Regions from separate parts of the Mesorhizobium sp. B2-4-1 genome, predicted to be linked through region 3. Evidence: riboswitches for the same ligand, from Rfam matches in the RefSeq annotation. Region 3 holds a riboswitch; each other region holds the start of a gene.
What was found. A riboswitch is a leader RNA that binds a small molecule or an ion and turns the genes downstream of it on or off. The one in region 3 is predicted to bind cobalamin.
Positions count from the first base shown of each region.

Region 1: another riboswitch for cobalamin. It lies ahead of FJ949_RS10000 (DUF1636 family protein); the one in region 3 lies ahead of FJ949_RS06435 (ABC transporter ATP-binding protein).
Region 2: another riboswitch for cobalamin. It lies ahead of bluB (5,6-dimethylbenzimidazole synthase); the one in region 3 lies ahead of FJ949_RS06435 (ABC transporter ATP-binding protein).
Region 4: another riboswitch for cobalamin. It lies ahead of FJ949_RS10175 (CbtB domain-containing protein); the one in region 3 lies ahead of FJ949_RS06435 (ABC transporter ATP-binding protein).

Region 1 is NZ_VFVN01000003.1:297,749-302,857, reverse strand. Features, by position in the region: gene FJ949_RS10020 (NADH-quinone oxidoreductase subunit C) at 1-152, opposite strand, end outside; gene FJ949_RS10015 (NADH-quinone oxidoreductase subunit B) at 157-738, opposite strand; gene FJ949_RS10010 (NADH-quinone oxidoreductase subunit A) at 729-1,094, opposite strand; gene FJ949_RS10005 (winged helix-turn-helix domain-containing protein) at 1,428-2,627, shown strand; cobalamin riboswitch at 2,657-2,861, shown strand; gene FJ949_RS10000 (DUF1636 family protein) at 2,899-3,345, shown strand; gene cobW (cobalamin biosynthesis protein CobW) at 3,348-4,400, shown strand; gene cobN (cobaltochelatase subunit CobN) at 4,417-5,109, shown strand, end outside.
Region 2 is NZ_VFVN01000006.1:413,449-418,557, forward strand. Features, by position in the region: gene ribB (3,4-dihydroxy-2-butanone-4-phosphate synthase) at 1-1,014, shown strand, start outside; gene FJ949_RS18440 (MFS transporter) at 1,065-2,288, opposite strand; gene FJ949_RS18445 (TetR/AcrR family transcriptional regulator) at 2,409-3,014, shown strand; gene bluB (5,6-dimethylbenzimidazole synthase) at 3,058-3,810, opposite strand; cobalamin riboswitch at 3,859-4,039, opposite strand; gene FJ949_RS18455 (histone deacetylase family protein) at 4,161-5,087, shown strand; gene FJ949_RS18460 (exodeoxyribonuclease VII small subunit) at 5,091-5,109, shown strand, end outside.
Region 3 is NZ_VFVN01000002.1:372,233-377,341, reverse strand. Features, by position in the region: gene FJ949_RS06445 (Gfo/Idh/MocA family oxidoreductase) at 1-418, opposite strand, end outside; gene FJ949_RS06440 (LacI family DNA-binding transcriptional regulator) at 600-1,625, shown strand; cobalamin riboswitch at 1,688-1,897, shown strand; gene FJ949_RS06435 (ABC transporter ATP-binding protein) at 2,154-2,942, shown strand; gene FJ949_RS06430 (ABC transporter substrate-binding protein) at 2,982-3,929, shown strand; gene FJ949_RS06425 (iron ABC transporter permease) at 3,938-4,957, shown strand; gene FJ949_RS06420 (MarR family winged helix-turn-helix transcriptional regulator) at 5,087-5,109, shown strand, end outside.
Region 4 is NZ_VFVN01000003.1:332,005-337,113, reverse strand. Features, by position in the region: gene cobO (cob(I)yrinic acid a,c-diamide adenosyltransferase) at 1-290, opposite strand, end outside; gene cobU (bifunctional adenosylcobinamide kinase/adenosylcobinamide-phosphate guanylyltransferase) at 292-807, opposite strand; gene FJ949_RS10180 (CbtA family protein) at 800-1,597, opposite strand; gene FJ949_RS10175 (CbtB domain-containing protein) at 1,613-1,792, opposite strand; cobalamin riboswitch at 1,828-2,024, opposite strand; gene FJ949_RS10170 (aromatic ring-hydroxylating dioxygenase subunit alpha) at 2,159-3,328, shown strand; gene FJ949_RS10165 (MFS transporter) at 3,332-4,531, opposite strand; gene FJ949_RS10160 (DUF1624 domain-containing protein) at 4,763-5,109, shown strand, end outside.

The DNA.
Region 1 (5,109 bases), on a different contig from region 3:
CGCGGATCGTCACGCAGGAAAGTCACCACTTCGATCAGATCGCGCGGTTCGACATGGATGGTGAGTTCGCCATAGGCGAACACTGCTTCATTGACGCGGCCAATCAATTTTTCGCCGAGATAGGTCGACAGTTCGCTCAGGGATGCGGCCATGGATTTACCGTTCGATCGTGCCGGTGCGGCGGATCTTCTTCTGCAGCAGAAGAATGCCATAGAGCAGCGCTTCGGCGCTCGGCGGACAGCCGGGCACATAGATGTCGACCGGCACGATGCGGTCGCAGCCGCGCACCACCGAATAGGAATAGTGGTAATAGCCGCCGCCATTGGCGCAGGAGCCCATCGAGATGACGTAGCGCGGCTCCGGCATCTGGTCGTACACCTTGCGCAGCGCCGGGGCCATCTTGTTGGTCAGCGTGCCGGCAACGATCATGATGTCGGACTGGCGCGGAGACGCGCGAGGAGCAACACCGAACCGCTCCGAATCGTAACGCGGCATCGAGGTGTGGATCATCTCGACGGCGCAGCAGGCGAGGCCGAAGGTCATGAACATCAGCGAGCCGCTGCGCGCCCAGGTGATCAGCGCCTCGGTCGAGGTGACGAGAAAGCCCTTGTCGGCGAGTTCGTTGTTGATTTCGAGGAAGAACGGATCATCGGACCCAACCGGCCTGCCGGTATTGGGATCGATCAGACCCTTGGGCTTCGGCGCGACGAGCGTGCCGGAACTGTCGCTCAATCCCATTCGAGCGCTCCTTTTTTCCATTCATAGGCAAAGCCGATGGTCAGCACCGCCAAAAACACCATCATCGACCAGAAACCGAGCATGCCGATTTTCGAGAACGACACCGCCCACGGAAACAGGAAGGCCACTTCCAGGTCGAAGATGATGAACAGGATCGACACCAGGTAGAAGCGGATGTCGAACTTCATACGGGCGTCATCGAACGAGTTGAACCCGCATTCGTAGGCGGAAAGCTTTTCCGGGTCGGGATTGCGGTAGGCCACCAGGAACGGCGCCACGATAAGCGCGACGCCGACAGCCGCCGCCACTGCGATAAACAGGACGATGGGCAGGTACGAACTGAGAAGTGCGTTCATGCTGCGGCTTTCCGTTGGCGCCAATCCATTTTGATTACAGCACCAGACCCCATTTCGGAAGCGTGACAGTTTAACCGCTGAACCGTTTTAAGGGGCCTTTGCTGCAACGCGGCGAGGGTTAGCGCAGCGCTTCCGGCGAAGCAAGTCAAACCTTGTTCAAAACACTGGCCTGGACGGCATAAGGGAAGAAACTGGTCCGATCCGCTCCTGTCTGATTTCCTTCGCTTTTTACTCCACTTTTCTCTCCTGACAGAGTTGCCGCCAAAACCCTGCTAGCATGGCCGGAATCAACTGTCCGAACGACGCTCAACAAGCCATCAGAGTCGCATCCGAATGAAGGAAAAGATCTCGCTTGCCACGGCCCGGCGTATCGCGCTCGCCGCCCAAGGGTTCACTGATCCCCGCCCCGCCGGCACGCCCGACCGACGCCACTTCGCCCGCGTGCTCTCGCGTACCGGCCTGCTGCAGATCGATTCCGTCAGCGCGGTGGTGCGCGCTCATTACATGCCGCTCTATTCGCGCCTTGGTCCCTACCCGTTCGCCTTGCTCGACAACGCCGCCGTCACGCGCAAGCGCACGGTTTTCGAATACTGGGCGCACGAGGCTTCCTTCCTGCCGGTCGAGACCTATCCGTTGATGCGTTGGCGCATGCAGCGCGCCGAGCGTGGCGATGAAATGTATCTGGGCCTGGCCAAATGGGGCCGTGAGCACGCCGCCTATATAGAAGAGATCTACCGCGAGGTCGCGGAGCGCGGCCCGATCGCCGCTTCCGCGCTCGAAGGCCAGAAAGGATCCGGCGGCTGGTGGGGCTGGAGCCACGCCAAGCATGCCTTCGAATGGCTGTTCTGGGCAGGACGCATCACCACCGCGCACCGCCGTGGCTTCGAACGCTTCTACGATCTGCCCGAGCGCGTGCTGCCGCAGGCGATCCTCGATCTGCCGGTGCCGTCAGCCGAGGACGCGCATCGGGAATTGCTGCGGATATCCGCCCGCGCTCATGGCGTCGCGACAGCAAGCGACCTGCGCGACTATTTCCGCCTGTCGCCGGCCGACATGAAGGGCCGGCTGGAGGAGCTGGTTGAAACAGGCGAGCTGGTGCCGGTGCGTGTCGAGGGCTGGAACAAACCGGCTTACCTCCATAAGGAGGCCCGTATTCCACGAAAAATCGAGGCCCGCGCCTTGCTGGCGCCGTTCGATCCGGTCGTTTTCGAGCGCTCGCGCACGGAGCGGCTGTTCGATTTCCACTACCGCATAGAAATCTACACCCCTGCCGAAAAACGGCAATACGGCTATTACGTCCTGCCGTTCCTGCTCGGCGACAGGATCGTGGCGCGCGTCGACCTCAAGGCCGACCGGCCGGCCAGCGTGCTACGCGTCCACGCGGCCTATGCCGAGCCCGGCGCGCCGCCTGAAACCGCCGCGCAACTCTTCCAGGAATTGACGCAGATGCAGGGCTGGCTCGGCCTCGAACGGATCGAGGTTACGCCCGCCGGCGACCTTGGGCAGCCGCTCGCCGACATTGCCGTGTCGTAGACGCGCGTTGACACCGCCGCCTGCAAGAGCCTAAATCCATTCCAGACGGTCTCCTCTCGGCAAAGGGAGGAGCCAAGAGGGAATGCGGTGCGAAATCTCGATTTCAAATCCGCGGCTGTCCCCGCAACTGTAAGCGACGAGCCAAGGCCGAAAACCACTGGGACGGTCCCGGGAAGGCGGCACGAAGGCGATGACCCGCGAGCCAGGAGACCTGCCGTCTGAGACATAAGAATCCGATCGCCCGGCGGGTTTTCCGGGCAAGGAGCCCGATTTGGAACGCGACAGCAGTTTCCCGGCTGAAACAGCGGACATTTTGTCTGGCGATAGCGACTTGTCTGGCGATAGCGACGCCTTGGCCGGCGTCACTGTCATCATCTGCGCTTCCTGCCGCGACGAGACCGGTTCCGATGCCCATCCCCGCGCCGGCGAAGTTTTGGCTCAAGATACGCGCCAAGCCGCAACGGCCGACAATGTCCGTGTCCGCACCGTCGAATGCCTCGGCAACTGCAAGCGCCGTCTCAGTGCCGCGATTCTTCGCGACGGCTGCTGGAGTTATGTCTTCGGCGACCTGAACATCGCCAGCGGCGCCGATCTCGTCACCGGCGCGAAACTCTTCGCCGCTTCGACCAACGGCCTCATTCCGTGGCGCGGCCGTCCGGATTCCCTCAAGCGCGGCCTCGTCGCCCGCATTCCTCCCCTCGACATGCTGAAGGACTGATCATGACCGCCGCAGTTTCCGCCGCCACTCTCTCCCGCGTCCCCTGTACCGTCGTCACCGGCTTCCTGGGTGCCGGCAAGACCACGCTGGTCCGCCATCTCCTGGAAAACGCGGGCGGCAAGCGTATCGCCATCATCGTCAACGAATTCGGCGACATCGGCATCGACGGCGAGATACTCAAGGGCTGCGGCATCGACACCTGCCCGGAGGAAAACATCGTCGAACTGGCCAATGGCTGCATCTGCTGCACCGTCGCCGACGATTTCGTCCCGGCGCTCGACCAGATCCTGTCGCTGACGCCGAAAGTCGACCACATCCTGATCGAAACCTCAGGTTTGGCTCTGCCCAAGCCGCTGGTCCAGGCCTTCCAGTGGCCGACGGTGAAGAGCCGGGTGACAGTCGACGGCGTGATCGCCGTGGTCGACGGTCCGGCACTCGCCGAGGGGCGCGTCGCCAACGACATGGACGCCCTGCAGGCGCAACGCGCGCAGGACCAGACACTGGACCATGACGACCCCGTCGAGGAGGTGTTCGAGGACCAGATCGCCTGCGCCGACCTCATCATCCTGTCGAAGAGCGACCTGATGGATGCCGCAGGTTCGGCTCGCGCCAACGCCATCATTGGCGAACACTCCGCCCGCGCCGTGAAGGTCGTGCCGACGGCTCATGGCAAGGTCGATCCGTCCGTGCTGCTCGGGCTAGGCCTCGCCGTCGAGGACGACATCGAGAACCGCAAGTCCCATCATGACGGCGCCTTCGACCACGAGCACGACGACTTCGATACGTTCATCGTCGACATCCCCTCGATCGCCAACCCGGACGACCTGGCAAAGCGCGTCGCCACCGCCGCCGAACAGGAGAACGTGCTGCGGGTGAAAGGCTTCGTCGAGGTCGGCGGCAAGCCGATGCGGCTTTTGCTCCAGGCCGTTGGTCCGCGCGTCAATCATTACTACGACCGCGCCTGGACGGCTGACGACGACCGCCGCTCGCGCCTGGTCGTCATCGGCCTCAAGGGGCTGAACCGCCCGGCGATCGAGCATATCCTCGCCGGCTGAGGCAACACCGACCGCGATGCACATCCTCACCACCACATCCGCCTCGCTCGACGATCTCGCCGAGCCGGTCGATCTGCGGCAGACGCCGGCGGAGATGGTGGCGCTGTCCTTCACGGACAGCGACCTGGCCGGACTGGCAGCGGCTTGGAAAGGCGACGCCGATCGGCTGCCCACGATGCGGCTGGCCGCGCTGCGCGACCTGCGCCACCCCATGTCCGTCGACCTCTGGATCGACAGCGTCGCCCGTAACGCCAAAGTCATTCTGGTGCGTATTCTCGGCGGTTACGAGTGGTGGCGCTACGGCTGCGACCAGTTGGCCGTGGTTGCCCGTGAGCGCGGCATAAAGCTGGCACTGCTTCCCGGTGAAAGCCACGACGAGGATATCAGGCTGATCGAAGCCTCGACGCTGCCGCGCGAGGAACTGGACGGGCTGCTCAATTATTTCCGCCAGGGCGGCCCGGCCAATATGAGCGCGCTGGTGCGCAGGCTGGCGCGGTTGGCGGGGTCTGATGCCGAATTTGCCGAACCGGTTAGCGTGCCGAAAGCCGGGTTTTATGAGCCGGGGCGCGGAGTCGTGGAGAAGCCGGACTTATCGAATGTTGACGATCCTTCACACCCCCCTCTGTCCGGCAGGACATCTCCTCCGCAAGGGGGGAGATCGGCTGTCATCAAGGCCGGCTCCTCTTCTGTCCCCTTGGACAGGGATTTA
Region 2 (5,109 bases), on a different contig from region 3:
GAGAACGAGGGCGACCTGATCGTCGCCGCCGTCCATTGCACGCCGGAAAAGATGGCCTTCATCGTGCGCAACACTTCGGGCATCGTCTGCACGCCGATGCCGCGCGAGGAGGCCAAGCGCCTCAACCTTGCGCCGATGGTCGCCGACAATGATTCGGCGCACACCACCGCCTTCACGGTTAGCGTCGATTTCAAGCACGGCACCACGACTGGCATTTCAGCTGACGACCGCACGCTGACCGTGCGCAATCTCGCCAACGGCAATGTCGGCGCCTCCGATTTCGTCCGCCCCGGCCACATCTTCCCGCTCATCGCGCGCGAAGGCGGCGTGCTTATGCGTTCGGGCCATACCGAGGCGGCCGTCGATCTGTGCAAGCTCGCCGGCCTGCCGCCGATCGGCGTGATCTCGGAACTGGTCAATGATGACGGCACCGTCAAGCGCGGCCCGCAGGTCGCGGCTTTTGCCGAGGAGCACGGCCTCAAGCAGGTCTCGGTCGCCGACCTCATCGCCTATCGGCAACGCAAGGAAACACTGGTCGAACGCGTGGCATGCTCCGAGATCGACACGCTCGGCGGCAAGGCGCAAGTCTTCACCTACACGCTGCCCTGGGATTCCATGCATCATGTCGCCGTCGTCTTCGGCGACATCCGCGACGGGGAAGAGGTGCCTGTGCGTCTGCACTCCGAGGACGTGGTGACCGACGTCTTCGGCACCAGCCACCGGCTGGACGCCATCATGAAGGCGATGGGCGAGCGCAAGCGCGGCGTCATCGTCTATCTGCGCGAGGGCTCGGTCGGTGTCGCCCACCAGGAGCGCAACCGGCCGGCGAGCGGCGACGGGGAGGACCACGAAGAGGCGCGCCGCCGCGAGAATGAATGGCGCGAGATCGGGCTCGGTGCTCAGATCCTGAAGGATCTCGGCATTTCCTCGATCAATTTGATCGCCTCGCGCGAGCGCCACTATGTCGGCCTCGAAGGTTTTGGCATCCACATCGCCAAGACCGAGATTCTCTAGATTCGACGGCGGCAATAGCGTCCGATCCGCTGAACCGGACGCGTCATGGTTCATTCCGCGGCAGCGACGGCCGCTTCACACCCATCCAACTCGCATTTGTGAGTGGCAAGACTGCGCTGGCCGAGCAGCACCGTGACCAGCGCGATGCCGCCCGCGACCACCGAGACCCAGAACCCGTTCTGGGCGCCGAACGCATCCACCACCGCGCCGGCGGCGAAAGAGCCCAGCGCCATGCCGATGCCGATTCCCGTTGTCACCCAGGTAATGCCCTCGGTCAGCATCGCTTCCGGCACATGCCGTTCGATCAGGCCGAATGCCGTGATGAAAGTCGGCGAGATCGCCACGCCGCTGATGAAGACGGTCAGCGCCAAAATCGGCACGCTGTCGGCGGTGAGCGGCAAAATCGTGCTGACTGCGATGATGGCGACCGCGACGGTCAGCTGGCGCTGTAGCGGCGTCTTGAGGTTGAGCGCGCCGACCACGATGCCCAACACGAACGATCCCAGCGCATAGACGCCGATCACCAGGCTTGCGGCACCGGCTTGGCCGAACTCCTTGGTGATCGCCACCGTGCTCACTTCCGTCGTCGCGAAGGTCGCGCCGATGAAGATCAGGGCGAAGGTGATGATCTGTACCGGCCGCAGGCGGATTGCCGAGCCAGTCGAACCATGGTCCACCGGCCGCACTTTCGGCTCCGTCGATCGCTGCAGGATGAATGCTATCGAGCCCAAAGCGAGAAACAACGTGCTCGCCAGCATGCCTGCTTCCGGAAACAGCGCCGCACTGAGGCCCACCGACAGCGACGCGCCGGCGATATAGACCAGTTCGTCGGCCGCCGATTCGAAGGCGAAGGCTGTGTTCATCTCCGGCCGGCCGCGAAAAAGCTCGGTCCAGCGCGCGCGCACCATTGCCGGCATGCTGGGCATGGCCGCTGCCAGCAGCGCCGACACGAACGATGTCCATACCGGCCAATCCTGGTTGGCCGACGCAATCAGCAGCAGGAATGCCAGCACGGAGATGATGGTGGTGGGCACGACGATCCATGTCTGGCCGAGGCGGTCGACCAGCCTGGAGATCTGCGGCGCCAGGAAAGCGTTGGCCAGCGCGAATGTCGCCGAGACGGCACCCGCCAGCCAGTATTCGCCACGCGTCTGCGACAGCATCGCCACGATGCCGATCGGCGCCATGGCGATCGGCAGGCGCGCCATGAAGCCTGCAGCGGCAAAGCCCTTGGCGCCAGGGGCTCGAAAGATCTCGGAATAGGGGTTCTGCATGGTCCGTTCCTCGACAAAAGGCGATTCGGAAATTACATACGACGCGTATGAATACTAAATAGATCATACGTCGCGTATGTCAATTGGCATACGTGACGTATGTGGATAAGGCCAGAAGAGATGCACAAGCCCCGCAGGGAAATGATCGCCGAAACGCGCGCCAAATTGATTGCCGCGGCCCGGCATGCGTTCGGAACGATTGGTTATGCCGAGGCATCGATGGATGATTTCACCGCATCGGCCGGGCTGACGCGCGGTGCGCTCTATCATCATTTCGGGGACAAGAAGGGGCTTTTGCAGGCGGTTATCGCCGAGATAGACGCCGAGATGGCGGCACGAGTGAATGAGGTTGCAGCGAAAGCACCGACCCGCTGGCAAAGCTTCGTCGACGAATGCACGAGCTACATCGAAATGGCGCTGGAGCCGGAAATCCAGCGCATCATGTTTCGGGACGGTCCGGCCGTGCTGGGGGATCCCGCGCAATGGCCGAACGCCAATGCCTGCGTCGCGTCGATGACCGATCACCTGACGACGCTGCAGGGCGACGGGGTGGTTGTCCCGGGCGTAGACCCCGAGACCGCGGCACGGCTGATCAACGGGGCGAGCAGCCAGGCGGCGCAGCGGATCGCCAATTCGAACGACCCGGAAGCGACGTCGAAGACCGTGGTGGCGGCATTCAAGCAACTGCTCGAAGGATTGTTGAGGAAGGATGCCGGAGCCGCCTGACGACGGCAGGCCGCCGGCAGCTCTGGGCATGCCGTATCGGCAATCAAATCAAGAGTTTGTCAGACTTTTCGCATGTTGCCGCCTTGAGGCGTGCGATCGTTGATTTGAGCGGAACTTCGCCCTGTCCGCAAAACGTCTCGCTCATGATCAGCTCGGGCAGCGGCAGCCGCCGCCCCCAGCCATGTGTTTCGAGGTCCGGTTTCGGCGCGAACTCCGAGACACGGCCGACACAGAGATAGGCCACCGGCGTCACATGCTCGGGAATCGACAGAAGGCCTTTCAACGCCTGCGCCTCGATAATGCTGACCCAGCCGACGCCGACGCCTTCGGCGCGCGCCGCCAGCCAGAAATTCTGCACCGCGCAGACCGTGCTGTAGAGATCCATCTCGGGATTGTGCCAGCGTCCCAGCGGCGAACCCTGTGAGCGTCGGCGGTCGCAGGTGATACAGATATTGAGCGCGCTTTCGCAGATGCCTTCCAGCTTGAGCTTGCGGTAGAGCGCCCGCCGCTCTTCCTCGATCGCCGGCAATTCCTGCTCGCGCGCCGCGAGGAACAGGTCGCGCACCTGTTCCCGTCGTTCGGTGCCACGAATGACGATGAAATTCCATGGCTGCATGAAGCCGACCGATGGCGCGTGATGGGCGGCAAGCAGCAGCCGCGCCAAGACCTCGTCGTCTACGGCCTCTGATGTAAAATGGCTGCGGACATCGCGCCGCGTGAACATGGCGCGGTAGACCGCATCGCGCGCCATCTGGTCGAATCCGTCACCCACGGGGATGGTCATATTGTCCGGCATCGCTTGTCCCCTTGCGATTGCAATCAACTGCCGTCCGCCTGACCATGCGGATGACGATGCCTGCCAGGCCGGTCTTCTGGCTCGGGATCAACCCGCATCCGGCGCCTTCCCGTCATCGACAGTGGCATTTACCGGCGCGGTCCCCCTTACAGCGTTGGGCACGCCACGGTATCAAACCGTGTTCCCGATTCTCCCGCTCGCGGCGGGCACCAGGCAGTGGCCGGGACTTTACGACGAAGCCCCTGCGCCGCCAATCCCCGCGGCGACGCGAATGGACGCAGGCGCGATTTTCCCCAGCCATCAGGCCGCAATGCATGGCCATCGCCGCGCCGGGGCACTAGATAGGGAGCATGGCCACTCGTCTCTACACCCATCCGATCTTCCTCGAGCACATCACGCCACCCGGCCATCCGGAGCGGCCGGACCGCTTGCGCGCCATTGAGCGCGTGCTCGACGACGAGGCTTTTGCCGCGCTCGACCGCCTCGAGGCGCCACAAGGCGATGAGGTCACCATTCTCTACGCGCATCCCGAGGATTTCGTCGAGCGGGTACGCGCCGCCATTCCCGAGACGGGCATCGCCCGCATCGATGCCGACACAACGGCCAGCCCGAAGAGCTGGCAGGCGGCGATCACCGCGATCGGAGCCGCCAACGCCGCCGTCGACGACGTCTTTGCCGGCAGGGCAGACAACGTTTTCGTCGCCGCCCGGCCGCCCGGCCATCATGCCGAGAAAGCGACCGCGATGGGCTTCTGCCTGTTCAACACGGCGGCCATCGCCGCACGTTATGCACAGCGCAAACACGATATCGAACGTGTCGCCATCGTCGACTGGGACGTGCATCACGGCAACGGCACGCAGGATGTTTTCTGGGACGATCCGTCCGTGCTTTATTGCTCGACGCACCAGATGCCGCTCTACCCCGGCACCGGAGCAAAGAACGAAACCGGCGCCGGCAACATCGTCAACGCGCCGCTTGCGCCGCAGACCGGCAGCGAGGCGTTCCGCGATGCCTTCCTGTCGCGCGTGCTGCCCTCGCTCGACAATTTTGCACCCGACCTGATCATTATTTCGGCCGGCTTCGATGCGCATCATCGCGACCCGCTGGCCGAGATCAACCTGACCGAGGATGATTTCGACTGGGCGACCGGCCAACTCATGCAGCGCGCGGCGCGCCACAGCGGCAACCGGCTCGTCAGCCTGCTCGAGGGCGGCTACGATCTGCAAGGATTGGCATTTTCGGTCGCCGCCCATGTCGGGCGACTGATGAAAGGATGAATGATGGCTGGTGAAACCAACG
Region 3 (5,109 bases):
AGCCGAGGAAGCGCCGGATGCGCCGGACGTTGGCGACGTAGCGGCGGTTCTGCACCACGGCATGGATGCGCCGGGCGCGCCGCGCATCGTCGATGATGGCGCGCGCATTGTCCGGGCTGTCGGCCAGCGGCTTTTCCGTCAACAGATGACAGCCATGGGCAAAGGCCGAATTCGCCACGGCGCGACGGGCGGCAGGCACGACCACGTCGAACACCGCATCGGGTCTGGTCTGGGAGAGAACGACGTCGAGATCGGTCCCGATCGCGACCCCGGCGAGGTCGTATTCGCGTGCCCGCTGGCGCGCCCTGTCGGCGTCGAGGTCGACGAGACCGACGATCTTGACGGCAGGGGATTGGCTGATGGCCTCGAGCCAGGTTTTGCTCATGGCTCCGCACCCGACCAGGACGACGTGCATCATCCAGCGCTCCTCCGGCCAACCCCTCCTGGCTGGCACCCACGGCAGTCCGTAAATGACTTCCGTAAACGTTTACGATGACACACCCGATGGCATATATTGTCAATCGGATTTGTACCGTCGGCTCTGAAACGCCTTGGCCGCACGACCGGCTGGTGCTAGCCAGAAGCAGGAGGGGGAGGTCTTGGCGTCCAGCATTCACGATCTTGCGCGGCACCTGAACATTTCGATCGGTACAGTCTCGCGCGCGCTTAACGGGCGCGCCGACGTGAACGCCGAGACACGCCAGCGCGTGCTCGAGGCGGCCCGGAAGCTCAATTATTCACCGAACCACTCGGGCAGGAACCTACGCCGCGGCACCACCCATGCCGTGGCTTTCATGCTGCAGCCGCATCCGGGCGACCAGCAGTATGGCGAGCCGTTCTTCATTCCGTTCCTCACCGGACTGCAAGCGACATTGGCCGAGTGCGGGCTGGACCTGATCATCGTCATGGGCGCGCCGGCGGATTATCAACAGGAGCGGCTGCGCCGCGTCGTCGAGACGCGTCGTGCCGATGCCGTCGTACTGGCCTGGACGCGGCGCGAGGACGATCGCATCGACTATCTGAGCAAGGCCGGCTTTCCCTTCGCGACGCTCGGCCGAAGCCGGTCCGGCGACGACAGCTATCCCTCTCTGGATCTGGATTTCGAGAAGGCGGGCGCCGATGCGGTCGACCGGCTGGTTGCGCGTGGCCACCGCCGCATCGCCGCCATCCGGCCGTCGCTTGACCTGAATTTCGGTTATCTGTTTCTGGAGGGTTATTGCAAGGCGCTGCGGCGGCACGGCATCGAAGTCGATCCCGGCCTGATTGTGGACGGTTTTATCAACGAAGCCGGTGGCTACGCGGTGACACCGCAAGTCATGCGGTCGAAGGATCCGCCGACCGCGATTATCTTCAACAACGACTCGATGGCGCTCGGCGGCTGCAAAGCGCTCGCCGAAATGGGGATCAAGCCCGGGCAGGATGTCGCGGTGATCGTCATCGTCGACACGCCGCTCTGCCGTTATTTCTCGCCGGCGCTGACCGGCTTTCGTCCGAGCCTTGACCCGATGGGGCGGCGGCTCGGCGAAATCCTGCTCGCCTCGCTCCCGGCTTTCGCCGGCGCGAAAGGGCCAGAGATCATTCGCGAGGTCTGGCCGCTGGAACTGGTGGCGCGCGATAGTGATTGACCACACGTTTGTATCGTTATAACAGAACATGCATCGACCTTGCCTCGACGCTGCCTGCATCCTAGGCTGCGACTCGTGATGGTCCCCGCGCCGCAAGGCGAGGGGTGAAAAGGGAACATGGTGAGGCCCGATTTTCGGGTCGAAGCCATGGCTGCCCCCGCAACTGTAAGCGGCGAGCAAAATCCGAGAAGCCACTGGCCGGCAAGGCTGGGAAGGCAGGATGGCGCAACGACCCGCGAGCCAGGAGACCTGCCATCTGCATGGGTTGACCGGACGGGGTGTGCCGGGAGGAGACGCGGGGTTCGGTCTTGTCGACCGGTTCAAGCCAGCTTCCTTCCGTCGCCATTTTTGAAAGTGACGGAAGTTGGACGGCTCCATCGATCGCATTCACTGCATTCCCATGCATCGCATCATCGTGTGCACGCTTTGCCGCGATATCGCCACCGAGGTGAATTCAGGCCAGCGTCCGGCAGGATTGGCAAGCAAGACGCTGGCCCGTATTCCGGCAGGCCCTGCAAGGAATTGCCCATGACCGCGCCGCTTCTCGAGGCCCGCGACCTGGCCGCGGCGGCGGATGGCCTGCATCTGGTGCATCCGGTCAGCCTTTCGGTGGCGGCGGGCGACCGTCTCGCCATCATCGGTCCCAACGGCGCCGGCAAGACGACATTGCTGCGCATGCTGTCGGGCATGCTGCGGCCGAGTTCGGGCGAAGTGAAGCTCACCGGGCGCCTGCTGGACAGGATTTCGACCGCCGAGCGGGCGCTGCACATCGCCGTCGTCGGCCAGACCGATCAACCGGATCCACGGCTGGCGGTGATCGATTATGTCGAGCTCGGCCGGGTTCCGCATACCGGCCGCAGGCACAGGAGCGAGGAACGCGACATTGTCGTCGAGGCGCTGCGCCGGACCGGGCTGTTGCCGCTGCTTGGCCGCACCATCGGCTCGCTGTCGGGCGGCGAGCGCCAGCGCGCCCAGCTTGCCCGCGCCATCGCACAGGAGCCGAAGATCCTGTTCCTCGACGAGCCGACCAACCATCTCGACCCGCGGGCGCGCAGCGAGTTGCTCGAACTGGTTGCAGGCCTCGGCATGACCGTGATCGCGGTGCTGCACGATCTGGCGCTGGTGACGCCTTTCGCCACCAGGGTCGCGGTGATGGGCCATGGCCGGTTGCATGTGCTGGCGCCGCCACGCGAAGCACTCACTCAGCAGCTGATCCGCGAGATCTTCGGTGTCGACGTCTTTAGGTTGCGCCACCCGACGGAGGACCGCGAGCTGACGGTGTTCGAGGTTCCGAACCGTGCCGCGCCATCTTCGTGAGCGCAGATCCAATTCCCGTGCAACGAAGGAGCAACATCCGTGAAACGCCTTGCCGTATCTCTTGCCTTCTCCCTGCTGGCCTCTACGGCCTTCGCCTTTCCGGTGACGGTCGACAGCTGCGGCAAGTCGCTGACCTTCGACGCGCCTCCAAAGCGCGCTGTCATTCACGATCTCAACATGGCCGAGATGGCCTTCGCCCTGAAGCTGCAGCCGTCGATCGTCGGCCTGACCGGCATCACCGGATGGTACAAGGTCGGCCCCGAATTCAAGGCCGAGCAAGGCTCGATCCCGGAACTGGCGCCCAAATATCCGACGCTGGAAAACCTGGTCGCTGTCGAGCCCGACTTCTTCTTCGCCGGCTGGTATTACGGCATGAAGCCGGGCGGCGAGGTGACGCCCGATACGCTGGCGCCACACGGCATCAAGACCCTGGTGCTGACGGAAAGCTGCGTCCATCTCGACAAGAACCGGCCTGCCGCTTCGATGGACCTGCTCTATGGCGATGTCGAGAAGCTGGGCAAGATCTTCGGCAAGGAGGCCGAAGCGGATAAGCTCGTCTCCGGCTGGAAGGCGCAGCTCGCCGAAATCGCCGCAAAGGTCGGCGACCGCAGGGGAACGCGCGTCTTCCTCTATGATTCCGGCGAGGACAAGCCGTTCACATCAGGCAAGTTCGCCATTCCCAACGCCATGATTTCCGCGGCCGGCGGCGACAACATCATGGCCGACATGGACACCAGCTGGGGCAACACGGATTGGGAGACGGTGGCCTCGCGCAATCCGCAATTCCTCATCCTGCTCGACTATCAGGATGGCGGCGGCTACCGGAAGCTGCTCGATTTCCTGAAAGCGCATCCGGCAATGAAGGAGATAGACGCGGTCAAGAACGAACGCTTCGTGGCGCTTCGCTATGCCGAACTGACACCCGGACCGGCCAACATCGAAGCGATCGGCAAGATCGCCAGGGCGATGCATCCGGAAGCATTTTAACCGGGAAGATGACTTTGCGGCACAAGGCATTCGTATTGGCCATGATGGCGGCCGCGTCGGCTATGGCCGCGCTCGCGCTGCTATCGATCGCCTATGGTTCGACGATGATCCCGCTGGGCGACGTCGTTGCAGCACTTGGCCATGCGATCGGATTGAAGGGGCATGACGTGTCCGGCCCGGTCGGCAGGATCGTCGTCGACCTCAGATTGCCGCGCACCATCCTGGCCATCTGTCTCGGCGGCGGCCTGGGCGTGGTCGGCGCGCTGTTGCAGACGGTGACGCGCAACGATCTTGCCGATCCGTTCCTGTTCGGTCTCTCGTCGGGAGCCGCCGCCGGCGCTGTCTCCGTCATCACCGTCTTCGGCGACAGTTTCGGGATCTGGACGCTACCGATCGCCGCGTTCACCGGCGGTATTCTGGCGGCTTGCGTTGTGCTTTTGCTGGTTGCGCGGGTGAGGGGACAAGGCCCCGAACGGCTGATCCTCGCCGGACTTGCGGTCTCCTTCATGTTCACCGCATTGACCAATTACCTGGTCTTTGCCGGTGACCAGCGCGCCGCCCATTCGGTGCTGTTCTGGACGATGGGCGGGCTCGGCCTGGCGCGGTGGGACAATATCTGGCTAGGTGCGCTTGGGGCCGGCACGATTGCGGCGTACGGGCTGTGGAATCATCGCCGGCTGGACGCTTTCCTGGCCGGCGAAAATGCCGCCGAAAGTCTTGGCGTGCCGGTGGCGCGAATGCGACGGACGACGTTTCTGGTCGCCGCGTTTTCGACCGCGATCCTGGTTTCGGTCGCCGGCGTCATCGGCTTCGTCGGCCTCATGATCCCGCATCTGTCGCGGCCGCTGGCTGGTCCGCTGCATCTGCGCCTGATCGTAAGTTGCGCGCTGTTCGGGGCGGTCCTGTTGCTGGCAAGCGACCTTCTGGCACGCACATTGCTGCCGCCGCAGGAACTGCCGATCGGCATCATCACCAGCTCGCTCGGCGCCTTCTTCGTTGTCACCATGCTGATCCGTAACCGCTTGTGATGGGTGTAGCGGCAGCCGAAAATCATCGGACGCAGCCATGATTGTGCTGCACGGCTGCCATGCACGTTTGCTGGCTTCTGGAACAATGCCGGACTTGAATGATAAGCACGCTTATTATATATGCCACTCATGGTTTCCGAAGGCGTAGACAG
Region 4 (5,109 bases), on a different contig from region 3:
TCGCCCATCGCGTGCCAGACGACGCGGTCGCCGAAGGCGGCGAAGGCCTCCTTCTCACCCGTATGCCATTTGCCCTTGATGAACTGGACGACGCCGACGCGCTTGCCGTAGCCGAGCATCCGCAGCGCCAGGCCAAAGGCAGCCGTGGTCTTGCCTTTGCCCGGGCCGGTGTTGACGATCAGCAGCCCCTTTTCGACCGTCTTGCTCGCCACCTCGGCGTCTTGGACCGCCTTGCGCTTGGCCATCTTGGCGCGGTGGCGCTCTTCGTCCTTTTCGTCGATGTCGGTCATGTCACTTCACCTTGAGCGGCAGCCCCGCCACCATCAAAAGCACGGTCTCGGCAATCGCCGCGACCTGCTGGTTGAGCCGGCCGGCGGCGTCGCGGAACCGGCGCCCCAGCGCATTGTCCGGCACGATGCCTTGCCCGACCTCGTTGGATACAACAAACCAGGGTCCGCGCGGCCGCGACAGCATGTCAGCCAGCCGCCGGCATACGCCCTCTACATCATGTTCGGCCAGCATGTGGTTGGTCAGCCACAGCGTCAGGCAGTCGACAAGCACCGGCTGGTCCTCCGGTAGGGTCTCGAGTGCACCGACAAGGTCTAGCGGTGCATCGATGGTCGTCCAGCCCTCGCCGCGCCGCGACCGGTGCAACGCGATGCGCTGCCGCATCTCGTCGTCATAAGGTTGCGCCGTGGCGATGTAGGCCCATGGCGAAGGCAAGGCGGTCATCAGCGTTTCGGCGTGCGCGCTCTTGCCGGAGCGCGCACCGCCGATGATGAAGGTCAGTCTTCCGCGATCAGGCAAAGCTGTCGCGCAGGCCCGTCGCGCTGCCGGTGAAGCGTCCACGCACCACGCCGACGACAGCGCCCAGCACGAGCCAGAACACCAGGTTCGTCACTGTCACCGCCACCACGAACTGATGGTGCAGGCCTTCCGGGATCGGCGTCTCGAAACTGTCGGGCTGCGGCGCGCCGACGATATGCGGCGCGACGATCAACACCACACCCAGAATCGCCAGCGGCAGTGATTTGCGGAAGGCGATCAGGGCAAGGCCGATCGCCGTCGCCGCCACCGTCGCCGTCCACCAGATCTGGCGTGGCAGAAGCTCGGCGGCAGGCATGGCCGGCAGTTCCGGCGGCAGGCCGAGGCCCGGCGCCAGCGTGAACACGGCAAAGCCGGCCAGTCCCCAGAACACGCCCTGGCGCCAGTTGCCGATGCCGCCGGCGAATTCCGAAACCGCGACCAGGACCAGCGCGAAGCCGATGCCGGTGACGATGTTGGCAAGCACGCTGAAAGCGAAACGCTCGAAGCCGTCGGCCGGCGCCCAGCCTTCCTCTTCAGCCGGAACAGCTTCAGCGGCTGCCGGCGCGGCGGAACTCATGGCATTGCCCGCCGGGGCGGCAGAGTTCATGGCGTTGTTGTCGGTCGGGGCCGGTGCGGTATGGTCGTGGTGGTGGCCGCCGCCGGCCTGTTCGTAGACTTCCGCCTTCAGGATCAACGGCACGGTGGCATAGGCCTGCATGCAGGCGAGAACGACACCGGCCACGAGCCCTGCGATCGCCGCGATGAACACGACGTTGCGAAACAGGTTCATGATGTCAAATCCCTATCAGTGGCAGGGAAACGCCATCGAGTGGCGATAGTCGTGCGCGGCATTGTGGACCGCGTCGATATGCGAGAAACCGACAAAGCCTACGACGAAAACGCCGAGCAGCGCCGCGAGCGCGAGCTGCAGGAGGCGCGACTGCGAGGAGATGGAGGCGCCGAGGGAGACGGAAGCGGTATTCATGTCTTGTCCTTTCACCCTCCACCCGAGGGCATCGAAGTCAGTTTCCTGTCGCCGGCAGGTCTCCTGGCTCGCGGATCAGCGCCCTTCCCCACCTTCCCGAAGAAAATCTTCAGTGGCATATGGAGAGGACTACCGCACACAGTTGCGGGGGCAGCCACGGCATTGGGCAACAAATCTGCCCGCACCGCATTCCCTCTTGGCTCCAATCGGAACCGACGACGAAGGTGACTATAGGGAAAATCGCCGCATCCGGCAAACCAAATTCCGACGGCGACAAGCGCTTTAGCGCCGTCCGGCCGCTTGCTCCGCTGCAATTGACAATTTCCGTGGCCGGGTGTCGGCTGCCATCCTCACAGGAGGCCAGCCATGCAGCCCGTCCGGAGCCAGCACGCCCCCTATAACGGCCTCACCCGGGCCGAGCCGACATTGCCGTCCTCGGCCTATTGGGATGCGGCGGCCTACCAGCGCGACCTCGACGCCATCTGGTACAGGAACTGGCTGCTCGTCTGCCGTGAAGCTGATCTCGCCCAACCGCTGGCTTTCCGCACCTTCCGTGTCGGCACCCAGGAGATCGTCGTGCTGCGTGACGATACCGGCGAACTGCGCGCCTTCCACAACACCTGCCGGCATCGCGGCTCGCAGCTTTGCCAGGAACGCGAGGGGCGGCTGAAGGCGCGGCTGATCACCTGCCCCTACCACGCATGGTCCTATTCGCTGCGCGGCGATCTCGTGCGCGTGCCATCGAAAACGCTGCCCGAAGGTTTCGACAAGGCGGACCATCCGCTCTATCGCGTCGCGCTGTCGGTCTGGCGCGGCTTCGTCTTCGTCAATCTCGCGGAAGATGCCGCCGGCTCGGCGCACTCATCCTTCGACCCGGCCTCCGGCGATCTCGGCAACTGGCCGCTGGAATCGCTGGTATCGGGCCATGTGCTGCGCAAGGTGATGAACTGCAACTGGAAGATCTTCTGGGAAAACTTCAACGAATGCCTGCATTGCCCCGGCGTCCACAAGGACCTGTCGCGGCTGGTGCCGATCTACGGCCGCGGCCTGATGGGCCGGCATGACGACCCCGAATGGACCCGCCATGCCGACAATGACGCGCCGGAATTTTCCGGCGGGCTGCGGGCGGGTGCCGAAACATGGTCACGTGACGGCCAGGCGCATGGGCCGGTCTTTTCGGGCCTGACGCCGGCCGAGCACGCCGCCGGCCAGACCTACGCCACCAGCCTGCCCTCGATGTTCATCGTCGGCCACGTCGACTATGTCAGGTCCGTACGGCTGGTGCCGCTTGGCCCCGAGCAGACCGAATTGACCGCCGAATGGCTGTTCGCGCCCGACGCGCTCGCCGCCACCGACATCGACAACATCGTCGGATTCGGCACCCAGGTGCTGGAGGAGGATGCCGCGATCTGCGAGGTCAACCAGAAAGGGCTGCGCTCCATGCGCCATAAGGCCGGCGTGCTGATGCCGGAGGAGTACGACCTCCACCGCTTCCACGATTGGGTACGCGAACGACATGCTGCGCTTGTGCCGTAAGCTTCACAGCGACTTCGGCAGATACCGCCAGGTGACATAACCGCAGACCGCCGCAAGCAGGCCGAGCGTGACGAAAACCGAGCCCAGTCCGAAAAAGGCCAGCACCACCGAGTAGACCAGCGGCGGCGTCAGTTCGGAAAAGTCGAGATAAGTGCGGTAGACCGCAGCCATCTGCGCCCGCTCATAAGAGCGGACCGAGCGCATGAAGGCGGTCGAGCCCAGCGCGTCGAGCGCGATGGTGAAGAAGGCGCCGCACAGCAGGAAGGCGCCGGTGACGAGCGGCGCGCTTTCGCCGACGGCACCCGCCGCCAGCAGCACCACCGACATGGCGAAATAGGCAAAAGTCATGGTCCTGCGGCCGCCGAAGCGCTTGCCGGCCTTGCCCCAGAAAATCGCCATGAACAAAAGCGCGTTGCCTGCCGAAACCAGAATGCCGCCGGCAAGTTCGCCCTCACCGGTGATGACCATGAACAGCGGGCCATAGACGAAAAATGTCGTCCAGAAGCAGGAGCGGCCGAAGGCGATCAGCCAGGCCAGCCTCAGCCTCGGCTGCGCGACGAAGCGGCCGATATTGGCTAGCGGGTTGACCGGGCGCGTCTTGCCCGGCCGGATCGAGGGATTGTCGCCGAGCCGGTAGGTCCAGAACAACGCCAGCAGGGCCAAGGCGAATACGGCGACCGCGCCATGCGCGGCATAGATGCCGAAGCGTGTGTAGAGAAAGATGCCGAGCGTCGGCCCACCCGTCCAGGCAAACATCGACCACGCCATGCGCAGCGATTCGGCCTGCATGAAATCGGTCTTGCGGATGTGGTCCATGATGTAGAGGTTGAGCGTGATCGACAGCGCACTGGCGCCCATGACACGGCACAGCATGCCGGCCAATTGCCCTGCGAGCGTATGCGTGACGAAGAACAGCGAGCCGATCGCCAGCAGGCAGGCGCCCGCCGTGTAGACCCAGCGCCGCGCGAAGCGCTGGATCAGCATCGGCATGAACAGGGTCACCGACAGGCCGAGCATCGCCACTATGGTGTAGAGGATCGAGACGATCTGCTCGTTGTGGAGGATCTCGTAGGCCTGGATCGGGATGACGCTCGACACCGTGGCGCGAGCGAAGGATTCGACCGCGTAGAGCGAGGCGAAGGTGCGGGCATCCGCGGCCTTGAGGGCCGGTAGCCAGATCGGATGGCGCACATGCGTGGACATTGCTTCCCCAAAGCAGAATCACCAGCCAAATCTGCGGCCATCATTTCGCGACCGGTAACAGGAAACCGACGTGCCCCGGTTAAAACGAAGCCGGTCAAAGGCTTTCCGGTGCTGGCCTAAAGGGGTGCCTGATGCAGCGCCGGCTGATCGTCCGTATCGAAGCTCACGGCCTTCTTTTGTCCGGCGTAACCGTGATAGTCCTCGTGCGGGGCTGAATCAGATCGCGAGACCATGAGCATCCAGACGCCGACCATGCCCACAGCGGAGTTGCCGAAGACCAAGCGAATCGTCGCCATCGACATGCTGCGCGGCATCGCGCTGGTCGCCATGGCGAGCTACCATTTCACTTGGGACCTGGAATTCTTCGGCTACACCGATCCCGGCCTGACCGCCTTCGGCTGGTGGAAGTTCTATGCTCGCTGCATCGCCTCGACCTTCCTGTTCCTGGTCGGCGTCAGCCTGTATCTCGCCCATGGCAAAGAGATCCGCTGGAACGGCTTCTGGAGACGCTTCGCCATGGTCGTCGGAGCGGCGATCGCCATTTCGGTCGCCACCCGTATCGCCACGCCGGACGGGTG